DNA from 2 places in the Pseudoalteromonas sp. APAL1 genome. Region 1 is predicted to be linked to the other one. Evidence: predicted binding sites of a transcription regulator. Region 1 holds the regulator's gene; the other holds the start of a gene.

Region 1 (8,861 bases):
CGATTAAAATTAGAATAATAGGAAATGGCTTTTTCGCCGGAGCCTGCTTTTTATTTCTATTTGCTGGTTTTTTATTAATGTAATCGTGTTGTGCCATGACTCTTTTATTGGCCTTTAAATCATATCTATCGGATCAACGTCTAGGCTCCAACGCACTTTTTGCGCTAATTTGCTGGTGCTTATGTAGTCGACCATTTGCGCTAAATATTGGTGCAAGTGGGAGCGTTCCTGCGCCTGAATATGTAATTGAAAGCGATACTTACCAGCCACACGTTCCAGTGGCGCAGGTATCGGACCGAGCAATTGTATACCAGATACGTTCTGGACAGGAACCAAATCAGTTAAAAAATCGACCACTTGATTAATGTTATGTCCTTCGGCGCGCACCATAGCCATATTGGTAACGGGTGGAAGCTGAGCCTCTTCGCGTTCTGTCAGGGCATAGCGGGCAAAATCCTGATAGCCATTGTTGACTAAATCTTGTAGTAATGGATGCTCAGGAAAATGGGTTTGCAATAATACTTGCCCAGGTTCACCACTTCGACCAGCACGGCCTGCCACTTGTGTGACAAGTTGCGCTAAATGCTCGGTAGCGCGAAAGTCGCACGAATATAAACCGCTGTCGACGTCTAAGATTAAAACCAGGCTAACATCAGCAAAGTGGTGGCCTTTTGCTAACATTTGCGTACCAACGAGGATACGCGCACCGCCTTGGTTAATATCATCAAGGGCTTTTTCTAAGCTGCCTTTACGACGAGTTGAATCTCGGTCGATACGACTAATCGGAATATGAGGAAAGGTTTGCGTTAAAAACTCTTCGATTTGTTCAGTACCTTTACCATTTGGAAAAATCTGCGTGCTGCCGCAATCGGGGCATTGATGAGGCACCTGATGTTGCTCACCACAGTGGTGACAAATCATCTGGCCAATGGCTTTATGAAAGGTTGCACTGGTGCTACAACGTGAGCACTCACTTAGCCAACCACACTCATGGCATATGAGAGTAGGCGAAAAACCGCGACGGTTTAAAAACACCATCACTTGCTTACCACGTTCTAAATGCTGACGCATATAGGCAAGGCTAGCATGGGCAATTCCGGCTTGCTCTGGCTGACCTTTCATGTCCATTAGTTGAAACTGGTTATCGGTGCTGGTTTGAGCCCGTTCAGTGAGGCTCAACAGCTGATATTTGTTATTAATTGCTTTATGTAAGGTCTCAAGTGCCGGTGTGGCACTACCTAGAACGAGCACAATATTATGCTGGTATGCCCTATAAGCGGCTAGGTCTCTAGCATGATAGCGCAATGTATCTTGTTGCTTAAACGAGCTGTCGTGCTCTTCATCAACGATGATCATGCCAAGTGATAAAAAAGGTAAGAAAATACTCGAACGTGTGCCGATCACTATGGCGCAGCTGCCTTTTTCACAGAAACGCCAAGTTTGTAAGCGTTCGTTATCTGTCAGTGCGGAGTGCCAGAGCATAATCGGTGTATCAGGAAAGCGACGACGAAAACGATTAACCGTTTGTGGTGTTAAGCCAATTTCAGGCACTAATACTAGGGCTTGTTTGCCCTTTTTAAGTACTTCTTCTAGGCATTGCAAATACACTTCGGTTTTACCACTTCCGGTAACCCCTTCAAGTAAAAAGCTGGTAAAGCCGTTAGCTTGATTAATGCTGGTACACGCCACAGCTTGTTCTTTATTAAGTACAGGTTTGCTACCTACCGTCGGCGGGCGTTGCTGCCACTGGTTATCATGTTCGATAAACTGAGTGATCAGTTGTTTGTCGAGCAGGCTATCGATGGTTTTTTTTGTAAATCCGAGTGCTTTTAATTCTGTAACCGATGATTTGCCCGATTCGGCTAGCTGCTTTAATAAACTTAACTGGGTTTTTGCTTTTAGCGACGGCAGCTTTGCACCTTTTTCGGTCAGCTCAACCATGTTAATGCTGGTTTTATCAGGGCATTCGCCTTGTCTTAATGCAGCCGGAAGTGCCGTATGAATGGTTTCACCCAATGGATAACAGTAGTAGCGTGCAGTGAACTTCAGAAGCGCTAAATGTTGCTCAGATAAAACTGGCGTGTCGTCTATTACGTCTATAATCGGCTTTATTTTGTCAGCGGGAACATCGGTTGATGTTTTTAGAGCCAACACCACAGCAACCTTTTTTTGACTACCAAATGGCACGCGAACGCGCATGCCTGGCTTTAACTCAGGGCTGTGCAGCAGCTGTTCAACTTTATAATCGAAGGTACGCTGTAAAGGGACTTTTATGGCAACTTCTACAAAGTGCATAACAACTCTACTGAAACAAAGACGGAAAGATAATGTACTAAAATTACGGTTAAAAACCTACCAACAAATACTGAACAACAAGCCACTTGATTATTTTTTTAGCGAAATATGTATTTAAAGCTTGTCGCAAGGTCACTTGAGCTATAAAATACGCGGCCTATTAATTGTATTAACTGCGTATGGTGCCAGACTTCGGGTTTGGAGAGCGATACGGCCTTAACTAGAGGTTCCCTATGAAAGAAGGTATTCACCCTAAGTACGAAGCTATCACTGCAACTTGTTCATGTGGTAACAAATTCGAAACTAGCTCAACTCTTTGTAAAGACATCCACTTAGACGTATGTTCTGAGTGTCACCCGTTTTACACTGGTAAGCAAAAGATTTTAGACACTGGCGGCCGTGTTGATCGTTTCAACAAGCGCTTCGGTGCACTTAGCAGCAAGAAGTAATTTCTGCTGTTTAGTTAAAAGAAGCACCTTAGGGTGCTTTTTTTATGGCTAAAATTCACAAAATTCGTTATTAACGCTGACACTTACTCATCATCTTCACTCATTTCCTTTGCATAACTATTTCTGGTTGTTATGCCCATTATGTCGTTAATTGTAGAGACAAAGTGCCACCCCTTGGCTATATTCTTTTTTGTATAAATGAGTATACCAACCCGCAATAATACTTAATCATTTTGAGGGATTAAACCTGTCGCTACCTGCGTTAAAAATTTCTGATTTAGAACACAACTAAATAACGAAATTTTTGCCTTGCTATCAACAAGGTTTCATTGCCTCAAAATAGACTACTTAATTAAGCGTATTGGTATCTAAAAGTTATTAAAAATAATAAATTTAAATAATTTCGTGAGTAAATGCTGTGAACTTCGTTGAAATGGCTGTTTTAGGCTAATTTCGGCTATTTGCAGTGTTCGTGCATATAAAATACAAAAACACGCGCTTAAAAGGCCATAAATAGGTTAATTTTTATGTTTGATTAATCGCAACTATGCACAGAAATTGTTGGGAAATCCTTTAAAATTAAGCGATATAGCTTATAACAGGATAGACCTGATAATACTTGGAATTTTTATACATTACAGGTATCGTACTGATGCAAGCTCTCTCACTTTTTAACTTTTTGCAGGATACTATCGCGTTATGTCAGATTTTCGTGAAAAAGCATTACATTACCACGCTCACCCCGTTCCAGGTAAAATTAGTGTTGAACTAACTAAGCCAGCCGAAACGGTTAACGATCTCGCTTTAGCTTATAGCCCAGGTGTGGCTGAACCAGTCCGCGAAATTGCTGCTGATCCAGCAAATGCCTATAAGTACACAGGTAAAGGTAACATGGTTGCGGTTATTTCAAACGGTACCGCAATTCTAGGATTAGGTAACTTAGGCCCGCTTGCATCAAAACCTGTAATGGAAGGTAAAGCGTTACTATTCAAACGTTTTGCTGGCCTTGATTCAATTGATATTGAAGTAAAACATCGCACAACAGAAGACTTCATTAATACGGTTGCTAACATCGCTGATACGTTTGGTGGTATCAATCTAGAAGATATTAAAGCGCCAGAGTGTTTTGAAATCGAAAAAGCGCTTATCGAGCGTTGCGATATTCCAGTTTTCCACGATGACCAACATGGCACTGCTATTGTTACCGCTGCTGGTATGCTTAATGCCCTTGAAGTACAAGGTAAAGACATCGAAGATGCAATTATCGTATGTTTAGGTGCCGGTGCAGCTGCAGTTGCTTGTATGGAGCTATTAATAAAATGTGGCGCACTGCGTGAGCACATCTATATGCTTGACCGTAAAGGTGTGATCCATACTCGTCGTGATGACTTAAATGAGTATAAGCAATTATTTGCTAACAATACTGATAAGCGTACATTACAAGACGTTATTGCTGATGCTGATGTGTTTGTAGGTGTATCTGGTCCTAATCTATTAACTGCCGATGATCTTAAACTGATGGCAGATAAGCCTGTGGTGTTTGCGTGTTCAAACCCAGATCCTGAGATTGCTCCAGAAGTTGCACACAGTGCACGTAACGATTTAATTATGGCAACGGGGCGTTCAGACTTCCCTAACCAAGTGAATAACGTGCTTTGTTTCCCGTTTATTTTCCGTGGTGCGCTAGATGTGCGAGCAACGGCAATTAATGATGAAATGAAAATTGCAGCTGTGCATGCTATTCGAAGCATTGCAAAAGAGCCTGTACCAAGCGAAGTATTAAAAGCGGCTGGCGTTGAGTCACTAGAGTTTGGTGCCGAGTACATCATTCCTAAGCCAATGGACCCGCGTTTATTACCACGTATTGCTCGTGCTGTTGCTGAGGCGGCAGTAGAGTCAGGGGTTGCGCAAATTGAGATGCCAGAAGATTACATGCGTTAAACTTAATTAACGCTAATAAAAAAAACTCAGCCTAAGCTGAGTTTTTTTATGCCTGTGGCTATCGGCGGTGATCCGATGGCCGAAATACTTACTCTGAATCAAGAACAGGGATATCTAACCCCATTTCTTGCATAATCTTTTTAACTTCTTCTGGCACCTTTTCAGGGTTGTCTTTACGAAGGTCATCGTCATTTGGTAATGGTTGACCTGTAAAAGCATGTAGGAAAGCTTCACACAATAACTCACTATTCGTCGCATGACGTAAGTTATTGATCTGACGACGTGTACGTTCATCAGTTAATACTTTTAATACATTAAGTGGGATCGATACGGTAATCTTTTTTACTTGTTCTGATTTTTTACCGTGTTCTGCATATGGGTGAATGTATTCACCGTTCCATTTAGCCATAAGTTATTTCGTTGCCTCGGTTGTCAGTTATTTACGCGAGATACCAATTCAAAATAGAACACTTCGTAAAGGTAATTAGTATTTCTCATCGCGCAAGATGCGGAAATTCTATCTCTTTAAAAAAGATAGTCAAATACTAGTTATTTAGCCATCTAGTAGTGTAAATGTATAAACTTCTATTGTGAGCTATAAATACTTTGACTTCTCATAGTCGATCATCTAACCTTTTAGACGTCTAAACATCCAATTTATGAATAGGTGATGAAATGAGTGAAAAAAATAAAGCGACGATAGCGGTTCGTCACGGCATCGAAGCCGATAAGCATCATGGTGCGGTTGTGCCACCTCTATACTTATCAACCACCTATTCATTTGCTGACTTTGATACTAAACGCCAGTATGACTATGGCCGCAGTGGTAATCCGAATCGCGATATCTTAGCTGAAACTTTAGCTGAGCTTGAAGGGGGTGCAAGAGGCATTATTACTGCAACAGGTATGTCTGCAGTGCATTTAGCCACTCAGCTATTAAACAGTGACGATACGTTAGTGATCCCACATGACTGTTATGGCGGTAGTTACCGTTTATTCACCTCGCTTGAAAAACGTGGCCTGTTAAAACTAAAAGTTTTGGATTTAACTAAAACTGAAAATCTCCAAGAAATTTTAGCGATTAAACCTAAGTTGATTTGGATTGAAACGCCAAGTAACCCAATCTTGCGTTTAACAGATATTAAAGCAATTACTAGTATTGCTAAGCAGTGTGGTGCTTTGGTTGCGGCTGATAACACCTTCTTATCACCTGCATTACAAAACCCCATTGAGTTTGGTGTTGATATTGTTGTGCACTCAACCACTAAATATATTAATGGTCACTCTGATGTAGTGGGCGGTGCAGTGATTGCTGCAACGCAAGAGCTAGGCGATGAGCTTGCTTGGTGGGCGAATAACATTGGTATTACTGGTGCACCATTTGATAGCTACTTAACACTTCGTGGTTTACGTACTTTAAATGTACGTTTGAAGCAGCACCAAGAAAATGCCTTTGCAATTGCTGAGTATTTAGAAAACTCACCTTATGTAAGCCAAGTTTATTACCCAGGCCTTGCATCACACCCACAGCATGAGCTTGCTAAAGCACAGCAACGCGGTTTTGGTGGTATGGTGAGCTTTGATATTAAAGGCGACATTAACGATGCCGCAGCGTTTTTAACAAGCCTTAAAGACTTTAGCCTTGCTGAGTCGCTTGGTGGGGTAGAGAGCTTGATTTGTCACCCTGCAACAATGACCCACGCAGGTATGGAGCCTAAAGCGCGTCTTGAAGCCGGTGTCGGTGATACCCTTATTCGTATTTCTGTAGGCATTGAAGACGTAAAAGACCTTATTGCTGATTTAGACCGTGTTTTCAACTTAGTAAAACCAGGTCAAGGCCAGCAAGTTACAAAAGCTGAAGTTAAGCAAACACAGCAAGATACACAACAAAACGCGTCATTTAAGTTAACGCCAGCACATACGGCATTGTGGTAGAAAAATGGTAAATATTGTTCATAAATTTGGTGGCTCAAGCTTAAGCTCGGCAGAACGCTATCATGCGGTGGCTAACATTGTTTTAGCGAATACGGAGCAGGGCGATTGCGTTGTTGTGTCGGCATCGGGTAAAACAACCGATACTTTAGTAAAGCTTTGGCAAAGTTACCAGCAGCAAGATAGCCAAGCTGTTAGCGATATTCTACTGCTTATTGATAATAATCAACGTGCGCTTATTGAGCAGTTACTTACAGGCCAAAATAAACAACAGGCGTTGGCACAGTTAAAAGATGAACTTGCTGTATTAAACGAATTAATTAGTCAGCAACAGTTACTTGAAGCACCTTTACTTGCACATGGTGAAGTGTGGTCGGCGCGCTTATTGGCGGCTTACTTAAATCAGTTGGGTATTGCTGCACAAGATGTTGATGCAAGGCAGCTATTTACTTTAAATGATGGTCAGCTTTTACATCAAAAAAACCAGCAGCAATGCAGCGATACGATTAGCAAATCACATATCAACGTAGTAACGGGCTTTATTGCCGCAGATTGCCAAGGTAATACGGTTACTTTAGGCCGTAATGGCAGTGATTACAGCGCCACATTACTGGCCAGTTATACCTTTACTAAACAAGTGTCTATTTGGACAGACACACAAGGGGTATTTAGCACTGACCCTCGTAAGGTTAAAAATGCGGTTAAATACGCCAAGGTATGTCGTGAGCAAGCAAACTTATTAGCGCGCTTAGGCAACCCAGTACTGCATGCAAAGACGTTATCGCCGTTAAAAGACTCAGAAATCAAACTCGTAGTTAGAAGTAGTTTTGATTGCGATGCCACGCCAACCGAAGTGGTAAAAGAAGGCTATAGCAAAGCAAAACGTTTTATTACGACCTTAGATAACATCGATTTATTACGGGTTGATAAACTAAGCGGTGGTGAAGTTGGTGAATTAAGCCAGTTAATTCAACACAGCCTGCATCACTTTGTTAAAGGGGGCGATACCTACTTATTAGTGCCTGGTCAAAGTACTCATCAGGTTGTGAGCCATTTAGCGGGCCGTGCAAATATTGTTGAGTCTAATTTAAGTGGTTGTGCAGTGGTTGCACCGACTGCTGATGTTAGTGCTCTTGCAGAGCAAGCAACAGCGCTTTTAAAAGAGCAGAGCATTCATCCTCGTTTTGTACAGCAAGACGATAACTATGTGTTGATCTTAAATGATCAAGCAATTGATAGTGATGTTTTAACTCTTCTACATGACAAGTTGGTAAACAAAGGTCAAGAGCTGGCCATTATCGTTGCTGGCCTTGGTAATGTGGGTGAAGTGTTCTTATCGCAACTCCAAGCTCAGTTTGCTCGTTTATCTGCCCATTATAAAGTAAAGGTGGTTGCTCTTCTTCGCTCTAAGCAAATGCTATTTAGTGCCAGTGGTTTAAATACTGAAACATGGCAGGAGCAGTGGCACAATGAAGCGCAAAGCTACGACAAAGCTGAATTATTAGCGCGTATCAATGAGCTTGATTATGAGCATAAAGTGATAATTGATATCACTGCTAGTGAGGCTTTTAGTCAGTTGTATCCTGATTTTGTAGAGCTTAACTGTCATTTGATCAGTGCAAATAAATATGCGGGTACCGCTGCAAACGATTGGTATCAAGCACTGCGTAGTCAATTAGCTGAGCGAAATCTGTTATGGCGTTATAACACCAGTGTTGGCGCAGGTTTACCTATTAATTTTGCTTTGGCTGATTTACAAAATAGTGGTGATAGCATTAACCGTATTGAAGGGGTATTCTCGGGTACTTTATCGTGGTTATGTAGCAGTTATGATGGCAAGGTGCCGTTTTCTGATTTAGTGCTACAAGCACAGCAAATGGGTTACACAGAGCCTGATCCTCGAGAAGATTTATCTGGCCGCGATATGCAGCGTAAACTGCTTATTTTAGCGCGAGATTTAGGGCTAGATTTAGAGCTTGATGACATTGCTCTAACACCACTTATGCCAGCAGCACTGGCAGCAGGTAGCTGGCAAGATTTTCTTGCAAACAAACAGCTGCTCGATGAATTCATGACAGAAAAAGCAGCCCAAGCTGCGGCAGAAGATAAAGTAGTGCGCTACACAGGTGCTATCACACTTGTTGATGACAAGGTTCAGGCACAGGTAGGTTTAGTCTATGTTAGCAAAGATGATGTGCTAGCAAGTCTTAAACCGGGCGATAACATCTTTGTGATTAATTCACA
Region 2 (8,861 bases), on a different contig from region 1:
TCAATAACTTTAACACAAATATTTAAATTAGAAGGAATTTGCCAGTACTAAAGCAATTAAAAAGAAAAAAGTATGAAAAAAATGGACATAAAAAAACGAGCCATTTGAGGCTCGTTTTTAATTTAAACTAAAGGTTATTATTCTGGCTCATAGCCCAAATTAGGCGACAACCAACGCTCAGCTTCAGCAAGTGTCATGTTGGTACGCTTAGCGTAATCTTCAACCTGATCTTTTTGAATTTGCGCCACTGCGTAGTATTTCGCTTCAGGGTGAGAGAAATACCAACCAGAAACTGCAGCACCCGGCCACATTGCGTATGAGCTGGTTAGTTTCATGCCAATACGCTGTTCGGTATCAAGTAACTGCCAGATTTTCTTCTTCTCGGTATGCTCAGGACAAGCAGGATAACCTGGCGCTGGGCGAATACCTTGGTAGTTTTCACGAATAAGTTCATCATTCGATAGATTTTCATCTACCGCATAGCCCCAATATTCTTTACGCACTTGTTCATGCAAATATTCAGCAAACGCTTCTGCTAAACGGTCAGCAACGGCTTTAACCATGATCTTATTGTAATCATCTTGCTTAGCATCGAAGGCATCGGCAAGGTCATCCTCTTCAAGACCACCAGTTACCGCAAAAGCACCAAAGTAATCTGGGGTGCCTTTTGGCGCGATATAATCGGCTAAGCAGTAGTTAGCAAAGTCGTTTTTTTCAGTTTGCTGACGTAAATGACACGATGTAGTTAAAAGCGTTGTACGCGACTCATCAGTGTAAATCTCAATGTCATCCCCTACTCGGTTTGCTGGGAATAAACCAATTACACCAAGAGGTTGTAGCGCACCTGATTGCTCAAGTTCATCAAGCATTGCATTGGCATCAGCAAATAAGCTTTTTGCTTGTTCGCCGACTATTTCATCTTCAAGAATACGTGGGTACTTACCTGCAATTGACCACGTCATGAAATAAGGTGTCCAGTCGATGTACTGTCTTAACGTCGCAATCGAAACATCTTTAAACTCTGTGACACCTAGCTTTTTCGGCACAGGTGGTGTGTAGTTGTCCCAATCAAGTTTTACAGCGTTGTCGCGAGCACGCTGTAAAGTAACGGGTTTTGAGCGCGGCTTTTTACGTGCTTGTTGTTCACGTACTTTTTCATACTCAGTCTTGGTTTTCTCTAAAAATGCTGGCTTTAACTCTTTAGACAGTAAATTAGAAACCACACCCACAGCACGGCTGGCGTTATTTACGTAAACCACACCTTTATCATACTGAGGTTCAATTTTAACCGCGGTATGCGCTTTAGAGGTTGTTGCACCACCAATCAGTAGCGGTAATTCAAAACCACGACGGGTCATTTCTTTGGCAACATGCACCATTTCATCAAGGGATGGGGTAATAAGCCCTGATAAACCAATAATGTCGGCTTTTTCGTCAATGGCGGTTTGCAAAATTTTCTCTGCAGGCACCATCACACCAAGGTCGATAACCTCGTAGTTATTACATTGCAGTACCACGCCTACGATATTTTTACCAATGTCGTGTACGTCGCCCTTAACGGTTGCCATAACCACTTTACCATTGGTTGCGCCCTCTTCTTTTTCTGCTTCAATGAAAGGGTCAAGATAGGCAACGGCGCGTTTCATTACACGAGCAGATTTAACAACCTGAGGTAAGAACATTTTACCTGCACCGAATAAGTCGCCTACTACGTTCATGCCGTCCATCAGCGGGCCTTCAATCACTTCGATAGGCTTAGCTTTGCTCTTACGGCACTCTTCAGTATCTTCGTCAATATACTCGGTAATGCCTTTTACTAGCGCATGTTCAAGGCGCTTTTCAACAGGCCAAGTACGCCACTCTAAATCTTCTACTTTCTCTGCTTGCGCCATACCTGAGTATTTTGGTGCAAGTTCAACAAGTCGCTCACCAGCACCTGGGTCGGTATTGAGGATCACATCTTCTACAGCTTTTCGCAGCTCTTCGGGGATATCGTCGTAAACCGCTAATTGACCAGCATTTACAATGCCCATATCCATACCCGCTTTAATCGCGTGGTATAAAAACACTGAGTGAATAGCTTCACGCACTGGGTTGTTGCCGCGGAACGAGAACGACACATTCGATACACCACCCGACACTTTACAATGCGGTAAGCCTTGCTTGATTCGACGTGTACCTTCGATAAACTCAACAGCGTAGTTATCGTGCTCTTCAATGCCCGTTGCGACAGCAAAAATGTTCGGGTCAAAAATAATGTCTTCTGGTGGAAAGCCAATATCATCAACGAGTATTTTGTAGCTACGCTGACAAATCTCGAACTTACGATCAGCAGTTTCGGCTTGTCCTTTTTCATCAAACGCCATAACAACCGCAGCAGCGCCAAAGCGCTTAATTAGCTTAGCTTGGCGGATGAATGGCTCTTCACCTTCTTTAAGTGAAATTGAGTTAACAATGGCTTTGCCTTGAATACACTTTAAGCCAGCTTCAATCACATCCCATTTCGATGAGTCGACCATGATAGGTACTTTTGAGATATCAGGCTCTGAGGCAATTAAGTTTAAAAATTTTACCATCGCCGCTTTTGAGTCCAACATGGCTTCATCCATGTTGATATCAATCACTTGCGCGCCATTTTCTACTTGTTCACGGGCAACATCGAGAGCGGTCTCGTAATCTTCTTCCATGATCAAGCGCTTAAACTTAGCCGAGCCAGTTACATTGGTACGCTCACCGACGTTAGTAAATACAGCAATTTGGTCAGTCATGTCGGTTTCCTAGTTTAAGTTGCACGCTTCAAGGCCCGATAAGCGCATACGCACTTCAAGCTCTGGCAGTTGGCGAGGCTTAACACCACTCAGGCCTTTCGCAAACGCCTTAATATGAGCCGGTGTGGTGCCACAACAACCACCTACAATATTAATAAAGCCAGATTTGCCCCAATCGATAATTTCTTTAGCCATTTCAGGGGCTTCTAAATCATATTCACCAAACTCATTCGGTAAACCTGCATTTGGATGCACCGAGGTAAAGGTTTCACAAACGCGCGATAGCTCTTCAACATACTGGCGCAGTAAGTCTGGGCCAAGGGCGCAGTTGAGGCCAATTGAGAGCGGTTTAATATGGCGAATAGAGTTATAAAATGCTTCGGTGGTTTGTCCTGATAAAGTACGACCAGAGGCATCGGTAATGGTGCCTGAGATCATCACAGGCAAACTACGACCAGCTTGCTCGAAAGCTTCTTCTACGGCAAACGAAGCGGCTTTTGCATTAAGCGTATCAAAGATGGTTTCAATCAAAATAAGGTCTGCGCCACCTTCCATCAGTGCCAGTGTCGACTCAACATACGCAGCCACCAGCTTATCAAAATTGATATTGCGATAACCTGGGTCATTTACATCTGGTGAAATAGAGCAGGTTTTTGACGTTGGCCCAAGCACCCCCGCTACATAACGCGGTTTACTTGGATCTTTTGCTTCAAACTCATCACATACGCCGCGCGCAAGTTTCGCTGATTCGAGGTTGATTTCGCGACTAAGACTCGCCATATCATAATCTTCCATCGAAATAGTCGTGGCATTAAAGGTATTGGTTTCGATGATATCGGCACCGGCTTCTAAGTAAGCACGGTGAATATCAGCAATGATCTTTGGCTGAGTCAGGCTTAATAAGTCATTATTGCCCTTAATAAGTACATGCCAGTCTTTAAAGCGCTCACCGCGATAGTCTTGCTCTTCTAATTTATGTTCTTGGATCATGGTGCCCATCGCGCCATCGAGGATTAAAATTCGCTGTTTCAGCGCCTCGGTCAATTGTTCGCGTTTATTCACTGCATTACTCGGCATAGTTGTTAGTCCTTACGTCTTGGCTAACTAAGTTAATATCATACGGTGTAGTTTGGTACACATAATAGTTTAACCAATTAGAAAACAATAAAAAGGCATGACTTTGCCATGTTTTCGATGGTTCGTTATCAGGGTTATCATCTGGGAAATAATTTTCTGGTTTAGGTGCGTCTGCAGACTTCTCGCTATCACGCAGGTACTCTTCTTTTAAGGTATGCGCATCGTACTCTGGATGACCTGTAATATACACTTGGCTGCCAGACTTATTCTTAATTAAATAGGCACCAACTCGCTCAGAACCAGCTAACACCACCAAATCATCACAGGCAGTTATCTTATCAATATCAATATGACCATAGCGAGAGTGTGGCACTAAAAAGGTATCATCAAAGCCACGGGTGAGTGCTGCGTGGTCAAAATAGCTTTTGTGGGTAAATACACCACTTAACTTATTTGGTTTAAGTTCACGCTTAAGACCATAGTGGTGATAAAGCCCCGCATGGGCCGCCCAACACGAAAACAGCGTAGAGGTAACATGCAGCTCAGCCCAGTCTAAAATCACTTTAAGTTCATCCCAATAGACAACATCGTCATACTCTAAATGTGCAAGCGGCGCACCTGTGATGATCATGGCATCGTAGTTATTGTCTTTTACCTCAGAAAAATAACGATAAAACGTATCTAAGTGCTGCTCAGAGTTACTACTGCTGCGGTGGGTATCTAAGCGCAACAGCTCAACATTAACTTGTAGCGGTGAGTTAGCTAGTAAGCGAATAAACTGCACCTCGGTTTCTACTTTGTTTGGCATTAAGTTTAAGATGGCCAAACGCATTGGGCGAATCTCTTGCGTTTTCGCACGGCTTTTTGGCATTACAAACACGTTTTCCTGACGTAACTTTGCAATAGCTGGCAATTCATCTTTTACTGTAATGGGCATAGCGGGCTCCGAGCATACATATTAGAGTGCTAATTATGAACGGATAGTTAGAAATTTCAACCTCTAGATGTTTAGATGTCCAAATGAAGTGATATTTCTGAGTGGTCATTAATTAAAATGTATGACTCTTTGAGTAAATAACACCTTGATATTAAGCCTATCATAAACGCTGAATTCTGTATTTTGAGGTAGTTTGGGTATACAATACTTGCTGTTAATTTTTATTATAAATTGAAGGCTTCTTTCATGGTGTTACCAGACAAGTTTATATTCTCGATGAGTCGAGTATCTAAGGTTGTGCCACCTAAGCGCACTATCTTAAAAGATATTTCTTTACACTTTTTCCCAGGCGCAAAAATTGGTGTGCTAGGTCTAAACGGTGCAGGTAAATCGACGTTACTGCGCATTATGGCCGGTGTTGACCAAGACTTTGAAGGTGAAGCTCGCCCTCAACCAGGCACTAAAATCGGTTACTTACCGCAAGAACCGCAGCTAGACGAGAACAAAACAGTTCGCGAAACAGTAGAAGAAGCGGTAAGCGAAGTTAAAAATGCATTAAATCGTCTAGATGAAGTATACAACGAGTATGCAATGGACGGTGCTGACTTCGATGCGCTTGCTAAAGAGCAAGGCGAATTAGAAGCTATCATCCAAGCACACGATGGTCACAATATTGATAACGTGTTAGAGCGTGCAGCTGATGCATTACGCCTACCACCTTGGGATGCAAAAATTGAACACCTTTCGGGTGGTGAGCGTCGCCGAGTTGCGATCTGTCGTTTACTACTTGAAAAACCAGATATGCTTATTCTTGACGAACCAACCAACCACTTAGACGCTGAGTCAGTTGCTTGGTTAGAACGCTTCTTACACGACTACGAAGGTACTGTGGTTGCTGTAACCCACGACCGTTACTTCTTAGATAACGTAGCAGGTTGGATTTTAGAGCTTGACCGTGGTGAAGGTATTCCTTGGGAAGGTAACTACTCATCGTGGCTTGAGCAAAAAGATTTACGTTTACAACAAGAACAGAAATCTGAAAAAGCACGTCAAAAATCAATCGCACAAGAACTTGAATGGGTTCGTTCAAACCCGAAAGGCCGTCAAGCTAAGTCTAAAGCACGTATGGCACAGTTCTCAGAGCTTCAACAAAATGATTACCAAAAGCGTAACGAAACGAATGAGCTATTCATTCCACCGGGTCCACGCTTAGGTGACCAAGTTATCGAAGTGAAAGGCCTGAAGAAGAGCTTTGGCGACCGCGTATTAATTGATGACTTAAACTTTGCAATGCCTAAAGGCGCTATCGTAGGTATTATCGGTGCCAATGGTGCAGGTAAATCAACGCTTTTCAAAATGCTAAGCGGTGAAGAAAAGCCTGATAGCGGTGAGATCATTGTTGGTGAAACAGTAGAGCTTGCAACTGTTGATCAGTTCCGTGGCAACATGGACGAGAGCAACACTGTTTTCCAAGAAATCTCAAACGGCCAAGACGTATTGAAAATTGGTAACTTTGAATTCCCAAGCCGTGCCTATGTTGGCCGCTTTAACTTCAAAGGTAACGACCAACAAAAATTCGTTAAAGACCTATCAGGTGGTGAGCGCAACCGTTTACACCTAGCTAAGCTGTTAAAAGCTGGTGGTAACGTATTACTTCTGGATGAGCCAACCAATGACCTAGACGTTGAAACACTACGTGCACTTGAGAACGCTATTTTAGAGTTCCCTGGCTGTGTAATGTGTATCTCGCATGACCGTTGGTTCCTTGACCGTATTGCTACACATATTCTTGATTACCGTGACGAAGGCCAAATTAACTTCTTCGATGGTAACTACACAGAATACGAAGAGTGGTTGAAGAAAACCTTAGGCGCCGAAGCGGCACAACCTAAGCGTATCAAATACAAAAAAATTGGCTAATTAGCTGATATTATAAAAGCCCCAGTTTAGGGGCTTTTCTATAACTATTAACTTTCATCAGTAATTATCAGCTGTTTTCTCTCATTCATTTCATATTGAACTATACTGTTTAGGCTAAAAAGTATGGAGAATAGAGACATGAATGAACGCAGAGAGTTTTCTAGGGTGCTATTTTCTTGCCCGGCTGTCCTTCATATAGAAGGTAACGACTATCACTGTCAGTTACTCGATTTATCATTACAAGGTGCACTTATCACTAAAAGTGATTCATTTTTAATACCTATCCATTCTAAAGCCGATTTAATTTTCACCCTACCCGAATCAAGTATTGAGATAAAAATGCAAGTTGAACTGTGTCATGTTGAACATCAGCATGCTGGGCTTCGCTGCGAACATATTGATATAGATAGTATTAGCCACCTTAAGCGACTAATTGAGCTAAACCTAGGTGATGAAGCTCTATTGCATCGAGAACTAGCGCATTTAATTCACGCTCCAGAGTAAACATCTGCTCAGAAATTCGCTATGCTGTAGCAAATTCAGCTATCCAATGAGCTATGCAGTTAAATCCCCATTTACCTTTGGTTTATCATCCTAATTATTCGTTTAGCTTCGATCCAAACCACCGCTTTGTAATGAGTAAGTTTGCTTATTTATATGAGCATGTGCAAAACCTTGGATTAATAAATGACAACCTAACTCAGCCGATGCTTGGCACGCCTGAGCCCCTTGAGTTAGTACATTGTGAAAACTACATCCACGACCTTTGGCATAATCGTTTAGATGAAAAAGCGATGCGCCGCATAGGCTTACCTTGGTCAAAAGAGTTAATGGCACGTACCTTTACCGCCCCACTTGGCACCTTACAAACAGCACGCTTAGCGCTGAAACATGGCATCGCTTGTCACTTAGCCGGTGGCACTCATCATGCGCATACTGATTTTGGCTCAGGTTATTGCATGGTAAACGACCTAGCGTTCACCAGTGAAACCCTGATAAAAAGTGGTGAAGTGACCAATATACTTATTTTTGACTTAGACGTTCATCAAGGTGATGGCACCGCAGCAATGCTCGCACATCAACCTTATGCTTATACCTGTTCGATTCACTGTGAAAAGAATTTTCCGTTTCGAAAATCGGCCAGCGATTTAGATATTGGTTTAGCACCCAATGTCGCTGATAGTGAATACCTAGGCGTTGTTGACGATACTCTGAGTTATTTATTAAACACCCTTAACCCAGATTTAGTGCTTTATGATGCAGGTGTTGATGTGTGGCAGCAAGATGGCTTAGGAAAACTTGATATAAGCTGGCAAGGGATAGCGCAACGGGACCATTTAGTCCTCAAGCGTTGCCTTGAGCACAATGTACCTGTCGCAACCGTAATTGGTGGTGGCTATGATAAAGACCATCGTCGTTTAGCGGCTCGTCATGGCATAGTAGTTGAGCAAGCTGCTCGTTTTTAATATCAGCAATGAAAAAAGGCCCGGGGAGAAAAAACCGGGCCTTTGCTACTGTAACATTGGGATATGTTAGCAACTTTCTTCTAAGTTAAAACAAGTAGCTGTGGAGCTACCGAATGGTAATCTAAAGCCATAGCAATGCTCAAAACCGTGATATTTACAATTGAAAAAGCAAACACTTGGCGCGCCCAGCCGCTAACATCAATATTGCGACGATAGCCACGAAGCGCCATTAGCAACCACCAAAAACTCGTTGTACAAGCTACAGCCATAAAGGCTAAACCTGTATAACCACTAATGGTTAATAACATCACAACCAACGCATACACGGCGATATATAAAACAATGTGATGCTTTGCCTTCTCGATCCCCTGCGCTACTGGTAACACAGGAATTCTGGCCGCTTGGTAGTCGTTATAACGAAAGATTGCAATTGCATATGAATGAGGCATTTGCCATAAACTAAACATGACCAATAAAATCACAGCACCAGCATCAAACTGCCCAGTTACGGCACAATACCCTACTACAGGTGGTACTGCGCCAGATAAACTTCCGACAAAGGTGCCGTACACAGAACGACGTTTCATATATAAGCTGTACACACCGACGTAAATGACGTAACCAAAAGTAGCAAATAAGAGTGCCACTACGTTGGTATACACAGCTAATAAACCGAAACCAATAACACCAAGC

Evidence for each region. The regulator MetJ, encoded in region 1, represses methionine synthesis genes. The targets are predictions, from matches to a motif close to TAGACGTCTAGACGTCTA.
Region 2: the regulator MetJ is predicted to act here: its motif matches at 4,847-4,864, upstream of L1264_RS01115 (homoserine O-succinyltransferase).

The regions. Positions count from the first base shown of each region.
Region 1 covers NZ_JAKGAW010000015.1:60,504-69,364, reverse strand. The annotation lists gene L1264_RS09610 (SPOR domain-containing protein) at 1-97, opposite strand, end outside; gene priA (primosomal protein N') at 115-2,295, opposite strand; gene rpmE (50S ribosomal protein L31) at 2,529-2,744, shown strand; gene L1264_RS09595 (malic enzyme-like NAD(P)-binding protein) at 3,444-4,685, shown strand; gene metJ (met regulon transcriptional regulator MetJ) at 4,774-5,094, opposite strand; gene metB (cystathionine gamma-synthase) at 5,361-6,620, shown strand; gene metL (bifunctional aspartate kinase/homoserine dehydrogenase II) at 6,625-8,861, shown strand, end outside.
Region 2 covers NZ_JAKGAW010000001.1:229,223-238,083, forward strand. The annotation lists gene metH (methionine synthase) at 138-2,768, opposite strand; gene L1264_RS01110 (homocysteine S-methyltransferase family protein) at 2,778-3,845, opposite strand; gene L1264_RS01115 (homoserine O-succinyltransferase) at 3,835-4,782, opposite strand; gene ettA (energy-dependent translational throttle protein EttA) at 5,029-6,702, shown strand; gene L1264_RS01125 (PilZ domain-containing protein) at 6,841-7,206, shown strand; gene L1264_RS01130 (histone deacetylase family protein) at 7,260-8,168, shown strand; gene cyoE (heme o synthase) at 8,249-8,861, opposite strand, start outside.